One region of the Streptomyces sp. NPDC005803 genome, then DNA from elsewhere that is predicted to be linked to it. Evidence: riboswitches for the same ligand, from Rfam matches in the RefSeq annotation. Region 1 holds a riboswitch; each other region holds the start of a gene.
What was found. A riboswitch is a leader RNA that binds a small molecule or an ion and turns the genes downstream of it on or off. The one in region 1 is predicted to bind S-adenosylmethionine.
Positions count from the first base shown of each region.

Region 2: it holds a riboswitch for S-adenosylmethionine, as region 1 does, so the genes downstream of both, thrC (threonine synthase) here and ABZ454_RS08730 (aminotransferase class V-fold PLP-dependent enzyme) in region 1, are expected to answer to the same signal.
Region 3: it holds a riboswitch for S-adenosylmethionine, as region 1 does, so the genes downstream of both, ABZ454_RS12660 (hypothetical protein) here and ABZ454_RS08730 (aminotransferase class V-fold PLP-dependent enzyme) in region 1, are expected to answer to the same signal.

Region 1 is NZ_JBEXXO010000004.1:338,742-342,010, forward strand. Features, by position in the region: gene ABZ454_RS08730 (aminotransferase class V-fold PLP-dependent enzyme) at 1-1,253, opposite strand, end outside; SAM riboswitch class IV at 1,426-1,543, opposite strand; gene trpD (anthranilate phosphoribosyltransferase) at 1,670-2,734, opposite strand; gene ABZ454_RS08740 (ubiquinol-cytochrome c reductase cytochrome b subunit) at 2,857-3,269, opposite strand, start outside.
Region 2 is NZ_JBEXXO010000016.1:45,490-48,758, forward strand. Features, by position in the region: gene ABZ454_RS22585 (MoaD/ThiS family protein) at 124-402, opposite strand; gene thrC (threonine synthase) at 444-1,736, opposite strand; SAM riboswitch class I at 1,754-1,880, opposite strand; gene ABZ454_RS22595 (glucosyl-3-phosphoglycerate synthase) at 2,034-2,981, shown strand; gene ABZ454_RS22600 (trehalose-6-phosphate synthase) at 3,036-3,269, shown strand, end outside.
Region 3 is NZ_JBEXXO010000007.1:153,582-156,850, reverse strand. Features, by position in the region: gene ABZ454_RS12665 (cytochrome P450) at 1-751, opposite strand, end outside; gene ABZ454_RS12660 (hypothetical protein) at 1,051-1,458, opposite strand; SAM riboswitch class IV at 1,506-1,615, opposite strand; gene ABZ454_RS12655 (phosphocholine-specific phospholipase C) at 1,728-3,269, opposite strand, start outside.

The sequences.
Region 1 (3,269 bases):
GTGCCGGCGCCGAAGCTGACCCGGATCGCGTTGAGGGACTTCTGGCCCGGCTCCGCCTCGGGCGCGCCGCACTCGCCGACGTCCTGCGGGTCGCTGCCGAGCAGGGTGCGCACGAGCGGGTGGGCGCAGAAGAGTCCGTCACGGACCCCGATGCCGTACTCGGCCGAGAGCGCCGCGGCGAAGTGCGAGCTGTTCCAGCCCTCGACCACGAAGGAGATGACGCCCACCCGCGGGGCGTCGTCGCCGAACAGCGAGAGCACCTTGACCTCGGGGACCTCGGCGAGTCCGGCGCGGACCGCGGCGACGAGCCGCTGTTCCCGGGCGACGAGGCTGTCGAACCCGGCCTCGGTCAGCGCCTTGCAGGCGGAGGCGATGGAGTAGACGCCGATCACGTTCGGCGAGCCGGCCTCGTGACGGGCGGCGGTGGTGTGCCATTCGACGTCCACCCCGCCGTCGGCCCGCCGGGCCACCTGGCGGGAGGCGCCGCCGCCGGCCAGGTAGGGCTCGGCCTCGCGCAGCCAGTCGGAGCGGCCGGCGAGGACGCCCGAGCCGAACGGCGCGTACAGCTTGTGCCCGGAGAAGGCGACCCAGTCGACGTCCAGCGCGGCGATGTCGACGGGGTGGTGCGGGGCGAGCTGGGCGGCGTCCAGCACGATGCGGGCACCGTGGGCGTGGGCGGCGGCGGCGAGCTCCTTGACCGGCCACAGCTCGCCGGTGACGTTGGAGGCGCCGGTGACGCAGACCAGCGCGGGCCCGTAGGGCTCGCGGTCGGCGAGCGCCCGCTCCAGCGTCTGGACGGCCTGGGCCGGGGTGCGCGGGGCGTTCAGGTACGTCACGCGGGCGTCGCGCCAGGGCAGCAGCGAGGCGTGGTGCTCGGTCTCGAAGACGAACACCTGGCAGTCGGCGGGCAGGGCGGCGGCGAGCAGGTTGAGCGAGTCGGTGGTCGAACGGGTGAAGACCACCTGGTCCTCGGCACGGCAGCCGAGGAACTCCGCGACGGTCTCGCGGCTGGACTCGAAGAGGTCCGTGGAGAGCTGCGAGAGGTAGCCGGCACCCCGGTGGACGCTGCCGTAGTACGGCGCGTACGCGGCCACGTCGTCCCACACCCGCTGCAGCGCCGGGGCGCTGGCGGCGTAGTCCAGCGCGGCGTACGTGACCTCACCGCCGGTGACCAGCGGAACCGTTACATCCTTGCCCAGAACCGGCAGGGGGGAACAAATCGACTGGTCGGTGGCAGCAGTGAGGACAGACATGACGAACTCCCGTAACAGGCAGGCGAATTCCGCGTGCCTGCGGATACGCGGCAGCACGGAGGGAAGAAGAGGGTGTGCGGAGAAGGGCCGAAAAGCCCTATCGCATTCGCGTGCTCACAAGAGGCTCCCTGAGGACCAGGACCCCACGGGTGGACATCTCACGATGTCGAGGGGTCCGCGCTTGCCGCAGACCTCGCTGCCTGCGGCCTGGTCTTCACCCGGGGCACCCCGCCACGGACGGAGGGTTGCCGGACAGCGGGCCGGGGCCGTAGTCGCTGTCACTCATGACCTGCGCAGCATCTTGCCATACGTGCGCGAACGCGCAAGGCGCAGTCCATGATCTGGACTGCGCCCCGCCTCGTGTTCCGTGCGCTCCGGGACGGCCGGACGACCGGTCAGGGCCGTACGGCAGCCGCTCAGGCGTTGCTGGCCACGACCCATCTCTCCAGCGCCCGGCCTGCCGCGCCCGAGTCGATGGACTCGGCGGCCTTCGCGATGCCCGCGGTGAGCTGCTCGGCGAGCGTGCCCTCCCCCGGGTCCAGCGCGACGAGCGCCGCCGCCGAGTTGAGCAGGACGGCGTCCCGGACGGGGCCCGTCTCCCCGGCCAGCAGCCGGCGGGCCACATCGGCGTTGTACGAGGCGTCGGCCCCCCGCAGCGCGTCCACCGGCACCAGGTCGAGGCCCACGTCGCGCGGGTCGAAGGCCTCCTCGCGCACCGCCCCGTTCCTCGCGATCCAGACCCGGGAGGTCGCGGTGGTGGTCAGCTCGTCCAGACCGTCGTCGCCCCGGAAGACCAGCGCGGAGTTGCCGCGCTCGGCGAGGACGCCCGCGACGATGGGCGCCATCCGCAGATCGGCGACACCGATCGCCTGCGAACGCACCTTGGCCGGATTGGTGAGCGGACCGAGGATGTTGAACGTGGTCGGCGCGCCGAGCTCCGACCGGGCCTTCGCCGCGTACCTCAGGGCGGGGTGGAACTTCACGGCGAAGCAGAAGGTGATGCCCGCCTCCTCGGCGACCTCGACGACGCGCTGCGGGGACAGTTCCAGGTTGACACCGAGCTTGCCGAGGACGTCGGAGGAGCCGCTGGCCGACGACGAGGCGCGGTTGCCGTGCTTGACGACCTTGGCGCCGGTCCCCGCCACGACGATCGCCGACATGGTGGAGATGTTGACCGTCTTGGCCATGTCGCCGCCGGTGCCCACGATGTCGACCGTGCGGCCGGGGACGTGGATGGTCGTGGCGTGCTCGTACATCGCGCGGACCAGGCCGGAGACCTCCGTGACGGTCTCGCCCTTGGCGCGCAGCGCCACCGCGAACCCGGCGATCTGCACATCGGTCGCCTCGCCGCTCATGATGCGGTCCATCGCCCAGGCGGTGTCGTCCGCGGTCAGGTCCTGGCCGCGCAGCAGGGGGGTCAGCACGCCGGGCCAGGTACGAGCCGCCACGCTGTCGCCGCCGTCCGGGGTCACAACGTTCATGGTCCGCTCCTGGGTCCACAGCCGATAAAGGGATGGGGCCACCCTATCGAGCCTCCGTGGACAGCGAAGAGCCCCGTCCATCGAATGGACGGGGCTCCTGCTGTGGCGATCAGTTCAGGTGATCAGTGGTGGCCGTGGCCGCTGGTGATCTCCTTGTACTCCTCGGCGGTGGGCTTGGCGATCTGGTTGTTCTCGCCGTAGTACGCCTTGCTGAGCCTGGCCCGCAGCTTCTGCACCGGGGACACCTTGCGCTCGACGCCGTTCTCGTCGACCGTCGGGCCGATCTCGACCGGCTTGTACTGCTCGTGCGCGGTGAGCGTGTGCAGCTGCTCCGGCCCGAGCGGCTCGTGGACCTCGACGAACTCACCGTGCGGCAGGCGCTTGATGAGACCGGACTCGCGTCCGTGCAGCACCTTCTCCTTGTCGCGGCGCTGAAGGCCGAGGCAGATCCGCCGGGTGACGATGAACGCCAGGACGGGTCCGACGAAGAAGGCGATGCGGACGAACCAGCTGATCGCGTTGAGCGACAGGTGGA
Region 2 (3,269 bases), on a different contig from region 1:
GGGCAGCGGAGGGGGCTTCCCACACTCTACCGCGCTCAACCATGCAGAATTGCCCCCTCCGCTTCTCTCGCAGAGGGGGCAATTCCGGTGACGCGGTGAAGTCGGGCCGGCGTGGCCCGGGGCTCAGCAGCCGCCGGCGACGGCCGGGATGATCGAGATGCCGGCGCCGTCCGGGGTGACCGCGTCCAGGCCGCCCTCGAAGCGCACGTCGTCGTCGTTGACGTACACGTTGACGAAGCGGCGCAGCTTGCCCTGGTCGTCCAGGACGCGGGCGGCGATCCCCGGGTGGTCCTTCTCCAGGGACTCGATGACCTGGGAGAGGGTCGCGCCCTCGGCCGGGACCTCGGCCTGGCCGCCCGTGTAGGTGCGGAGGATGGTGGGGATACGGACCTTGACGCTCATGGTGGGTGCCCTTCCTGAAGTCTCGGGTGGTCGAAGGCTTCTCAGCCGGTGGCGAGGCCTGCGGCGCGGAAGGCGTCCAGGCTCGGGCGGATCGTGGCGGTCGCCTGCGAGGTGGCGGCCACCGCGTCCAGCGTCTTGAGGCCGTCACCGGTGTTCAGGACGACGGTGGTGAGCGCCGGGTCGAGCACGCCGGCGTCGATCAGCTTCTTCGTCACGCCGACCGTCACGCCGCCCGCCGTCTCGGCGAAGATGCCCTCGGTGCGGGCCAGCAGCTTGATCGCGTCGACGATCTGCTCGTCGTCGACGTCCTCGACGGCGCCACCGGTGCGGCGGGCGATGTCCAGGACGTACGGGCCGTCGGCCGGGTTGCCGATCGCGAGGGACTTGGCGATCGTGTTCGGCTTCTGCGGCCGGACGACGTCGTGGCCGGCCTTGAAGGCGGCGGAGACCGGGGAGCAGCCCTCGGCCTGGGCGCCGAAGATCTTGTACGGCTTGTCCTCGACCAGGCCGAGCTTGATCAGCTCCTGGAGGCCCTTGTCGATCTTCGTGAGCTGCGAGCCGGACGCGATCGGGATGACGATCTGGTCGGGCAGCCGCCAGCCGAGCTGCTCGCAGATCTCGTAGGCGAGGGTCTTGGAGCCCTCGCCGTAGTACGGGCGCAGGTTGACGTTGACGAAGCCCCAGCCCTCGCCGAGCGGGTCGCCGATGAGTTCGGAGCAGAAGCGGTTGACGTCGTCGTAGTTGCCCTCGATGCCGATCAGTTCACCGCCGTACACCGCGGCCATGACGACCTTGCCCTGCTCCAGGTCGTGCGGGATGAACACGCAACTGCGCAGACCGGCACGGGCGGCGGCGGCGCCCACGGCGCCGGCCAGGTTGCCGGTGGAGGAGCAGGACAGGGTGGTGAATCCGAAGGCGCGGGCGGCCTCGACGGCGATCGCGACGACGCGGTCCTTGAAGGAGTGCGTCGGGTTGCCGGAGTCGTCCTTGACGTACAGACCGCCGGTGACGCCCAGCTCACGGGCGAGGTTGTCGGCCTTGACCAGCTTGGTGAAGCCGGGGTTGATGTTGGGCTTGTCCGCGACGTCGGAGGGGACCGGCAGCAGCGGCGCGTAACGCCAGATGTTGTCGGGTCCGGCCTCGATGCGCTTCTTCAGCTCGTCCGGGGAGCCGCTCGGAAGGTCGTACGCCACTTCGAGCGGCCCGAAACAGGACGCGCAGGCGAAAATGGGGCCGAGTGCGAATCGCTCCCCGCATTCGCGGCAGGAAAGCGCCGCGGCGGGTCCGAGGTCCACAGCAGATTCGGTGGGTGCGGCAACAGTCTCAACAGCCATGATGGCGAGGCCCTTTCTCCTCATCTTCCTCGCGACGCATTTCGTCACGAGACGGAATTGGCACCTTCCCCACCGGACCTCGCGGTCGGCGGGAGGGTTGCCGGGACTTCAACGGGCCGTTCCCTCAGTCCCTCTGGATGAGCGCTGTGGCACTGGACCATGGATCCAGGCGTTTATCGGCGGACGGACCCCGGCATGCGACGGCCATCTGCGTTGTTCAAGACTGTAACCGAAGCATCGGACGGTTGAGATAGTCGTCCGAACCGCGAGATGGATCACATACAGGGAGTATCGACCGTGCTGGAAGAGGTCGAACGCTGGCTGACCAGGCGTTCCTGGTCAGCCGCCGACCGTCCGCTGGAGCGGCTGCTGGAGGCCAGGAAGGACGCGCACGGACCGGCCGTGAGTGTCGTCCTGCCCGCGCTGAACGAGGCGGAGACGGTCGGGGACATCGTCACGACGATCCGGCGCGAGCTCATGGAGAAGGTCCAGCTGGTCGACGAGCTGGTGGTGATCGATTCCGGTTCCACGGACGCCACCGCGCAGGTCGCCCGCCGGGCGGGCGCCCGGGTGGTCCACCGGGACGACATCCTGCCCCGCGTCCCGGCCGTCCCCGGCAAGGGCGAGGTGCTCTGGCGGTCACTGCTGGTGACCGGCGGCGACATCGTCTGCTTCATCGACGCGGACCTGAAGGACTTCTCGGCCGACTTCGTCTCGGGCATCGTCGGCCCGCTGCTGACCGACCCCTCGGTGCAGTTCGTCAAGGCGATGTACGACCGCCCGTTCGGCGACACCACGGGTCAGGGCGGCCGGGTCACCGAAATGGTGGCACGCCCGCTGCTCAATCTGCACTGGCCCCAGCTGGCCGGTTTCGTCCAGCCCCTGGGAGGCGAGTACGCCGTGCGCCGCTCGCTGCTGGAGCGGCTGCCGTTCCCGGTCGGTTACGGAGTGGAACTGGGGCTGCTGGTCGACGCCCTGCACACGGTCGGCCTGGACGCCCTCGCCCAGGTCGACGTCGGCGTCAGGAAACACCGCCACCAGGACGGCCAGGCGCTCGGCCGGATGGCGGCCGCCATCTACCGGACCGCCCAACTCCGCCTCTCCCGGGGGCATCTGGTCCGCCCGTCGCTGACCCAGTTCGAGCGCGGCGAGCACGGTTTCGTCCCGCACACGTACCCGGTGGACACCGAGGAGCGGCCGCCGATGCGGGAGATCGAGGAGTACGTTTCCCGCCGCGCCGCGTGACGTGGCCTGACTTCGCACGTTTGGGCGGTTCGTGATCGGGCTAGATTCCGCAACATGGTCTCCGCGCACGCCCCCCAGCCCGCTGCCCAGGTACTCGTCGCGTCCAACCGCGGCCCCGTCTCGTACGCGCTGCGCGAGGACGGTTCCCTCGACGCCAAGCGCGGCGGGGGCGGACTCGTCTCCGGCCTGAGCGCCGTCGACGACAAGATGTGGGTGTGCGCCGCCCTCGGGGACGGCGACCGGGAGGCGGTGCGGCGCGGGGTCGGCGAGCCGGGCGTCCGGATGCTC
Region 3 (3,269 bases), on a different contig from region 1:
CCATCAGGTCGAGCATGTACTCCTCGTCGGTGAACGCCTCGGGGAAGGCGAGCATGCGGGAGGTCACGTCGTCCCCCGGCGCGGCCCGCTTCGCGGCCACCAGCCGGGCCATGTGCTCGCCGAATCGCAGGTGGGCGCTCTGCGCGTCCGGGCCGCCGTCAGCAAGATCCTTCAACACCCGGGCGATGTCGGCGCCTTCGTCGTCGGGGAACCCGACCAGGCGCGCGAGGACGAGCACGGGAAGGGGTTCGCAGAAGTCGGCGACGAGATCGGCCGTCCCCCGGCTGCACACATCGTCGATCAGGCGGTCGGCCAACTGCTCGCAGTCCCTGCGGATCTGATGCGGATCGGCGCCTTCGAGGGCCGGCCCGACCATGCGGGCATGCCGCAGGTGTTCCTCCCCCGCGCTGAAGTAGATGGACGGCAGGGGCCGTCCCACCATCGGCAGCAGCGGCCAGTCGTCGGGGATGTGCGGCCACTGGTTCCACAGCCCCACGTCGCGCGGGAACAGCGCACCGTCGCTGGTGACTTGGTGCAGTTCGCGGTACCCGATCACCAGCCAGGCGGGGAACCCGCCCGGAAGCTCCACGGGGACGACCGGCCCGTGGTCGCGCCGCATGGCGCGGTAGACGGCCTGGGGCTCGGTCTGGAATGCGGCCCCGCCGAGCGGCACGGCCCCGGCGTGCGCCGGACACCCGGGAGGCGGAGGAGGAGAGGCCGGCGCGGGCTCTGCGGAAGAAGGGCGCGTCATGAGTCCTGACTCCTGTGGCGACAGCTGCACGCGTCCCGATCATGCGATCAACGCAGCTTCACTATAAGGATTTTGTGTGACGCCGGAACGGTCAACGGCGATCAATCTCACACACCGTCCGGGCAACGCGAAGACATCTCAACACAATTAATGACCATAACGATCTACCGCCCCGGGAGCTCCGGGACGGCTGCGGCAGGGGACCGGCCGGCCCGGTCCCCTGCCGAAACCGTGCGGCCGACGCCCGCGCGGCGACCGGGCGGGACGGACGCATCAGGCCCGGGAGGAAAGGCCCCGACTCACGCGGCCCCGCCCTCGCAGAGCTCCCCGCCCTCCAACGCGACGTTGACCAGTCCCGCACCCCGCCCCGCGGTGCCCCCGATGCCGTCACCGTCGCCGTGCACCAGCTTCAGCGCGTGCCAGCGCGACAGCCAGTACACCCGCCCACGATGACCCGCGAGCGTCTCCCGCAGGGCCTCGGGGGTGTGTGTCCAGACGGCGGGCAGGTCGCTCGCGTAGTCGAAAGCGGGCCGCAGCCCGACCCATCCGTCGTCCCGGACGTCATCGGAGGTGAGCAGGATCTCGACGGCCTGCCCCGGTTCCTGGCGGCACTTCTTGGCGTGGATCCAGTGCACACGGTGGCCCGCGGCGTAGCGGGAGCAGCCGTCGCTCCGCACGGAGCCGTTGTCGGTGAGGTGACGCAGCATGGTGGGGTTCGCCTTCCGGGGTGAGGACCCCGAGTGCCCCGCACCGCGGTCCGCTGTTCCCCGCACCCTGCGCACGGGGCAGGTCGTCACCCGGAGCACCCGCAGCGGAGCGGGGTGCCGTCCAGCAAGCCGGGGCTGCGCACTGGAACTCATGACCCATACACGACTCTAACTCACCCGCACCGGCCGGCCCGACGGGCGGTCAGGAGCGTGCGCTCGCCCGTCCGCGGCGCCGCTCGCCCCCGGCCCGCCGCCGGACCGACGCGCACTCACCCGGTGACGAGCCCCGGGTCGCTCGAACCGGCCTGGCCGTTCTCCACGTGTCCGGCGAACCGGCGCAGGAAGGTGGCGTCCGCGTCGGAGACGACCGTGACGTCGTACCAGCGCTTGCTCCCGCGCAGGTCGAGCACGTGCTTCACGGTCGCCCCCGCACGGACCGCGAAGGTCTGCGCCCCTCCCCCGTAGCCGGCGGCACTGCGCACGGTCAGGCGCACGGTCGCGGGACCACCGTTGACGAACGTCAGCTGGAGCCCGCCGGAGGCAGCGTCATGGCGGGCCGTCACCTCGGGGCCCGCCGCCTTCCCGCCCGCCCGGAAGGTGCGCAGGAAGCCGTTGGGCCCGTGGACGGTGAGGTCGGTCACTCCCTTCGAATAGGCGGTGTTCCAGGTGTCCGCGAGGGACTTCCCGGCCTCGGTGGTGTAGGTCCAGGGCCCGTCGGTGCGGTTCGCGGAGGTCACCAGGAACTGCGCCCCGGCGGCGGCTCCGCCGCTGAAGGTGAGGCGGTACTTGCCGGTGGCCGTATCGGCGGCGCCGTCGACGAAGGGCGCGTAGCGCAGCGGCCGGGTGGGCCGGGCCCCCTTCTCCTGCTGGGGCACGCTGCCGGCGGCGGGCGGCGCGGGGACGTAGTCGGGGTGCCGGTCGCTGTCCGGCGGCTCGTACTCGTCGGTCGACGGCAGCGGCACCGCCGAGGTGTCCGTACGGCTGAAGTCGAAGGCGGAGGTGAGGTCGCCGCAGACGGCGCGCCGCCAGGGCGAGATGTTGGGCTCGCGCACACCGAAGCGCTGCTCCATGAACCGGATGACGGAGGTGTGGTCGAAGACCTCGGAGCACGCGAATCCGCCGGTGCTCCACGGGGAGACGACCAGCATGGGGACCCGCTGGCCGAGGCCGTACGGCCCGGCCGCGTACCGGATGTCACCGGGGAAGAAGTCGGCGGAGGTGTCGACGGTGGACAGCCCCTGCGCGGGCCCCGACGGGACGAAGGGCGGCACGACGTGGTCGAAGAAGCCGTCGTTCTCGTCGTAGGTGATGAAGAGGGCGGTCCGGCCCCAGACCTCGGGATCGGCGGTCAGCGCGTCGAGCACCTGCGAGATGTACCAGGCTCCGTAGTTCGCGGGCCAGTTGGGGTGCTCGCTGTAGGCCTCCGGGGAGACGACCCAGGACACCTTGGGCAGCGTCCCGGCCCGGACGTCGGCCTTCAGGTCGTCAAGGAGGCCGCCACCGTTCTTGATGTCGGTGCCGGTGCGCGCCTTGTCGTAGAGGGGGTCGCCGGGTGCGGCATTGCGATAACTGTTGAAGTACAGGAGCGAGTTGTCACCGTACGTACCCCGGTAGGCATCGCCGATCCACCCCCAGGACCCGGCGGCGTCGAGCCCGTCGCCGATGTCCTGGTAGACCTTCCACGAGACCCCGGCCTGCTCCAGCCGCTCGGGGTAGGTGGTCCATCCGTACCCCGCCTCGTCGTTGCCGAGCACGGGACCGCCGCCGGACCCGTCGTTCCCCGTGTGCCCGCTCCACAGGTAGTAGCGGTT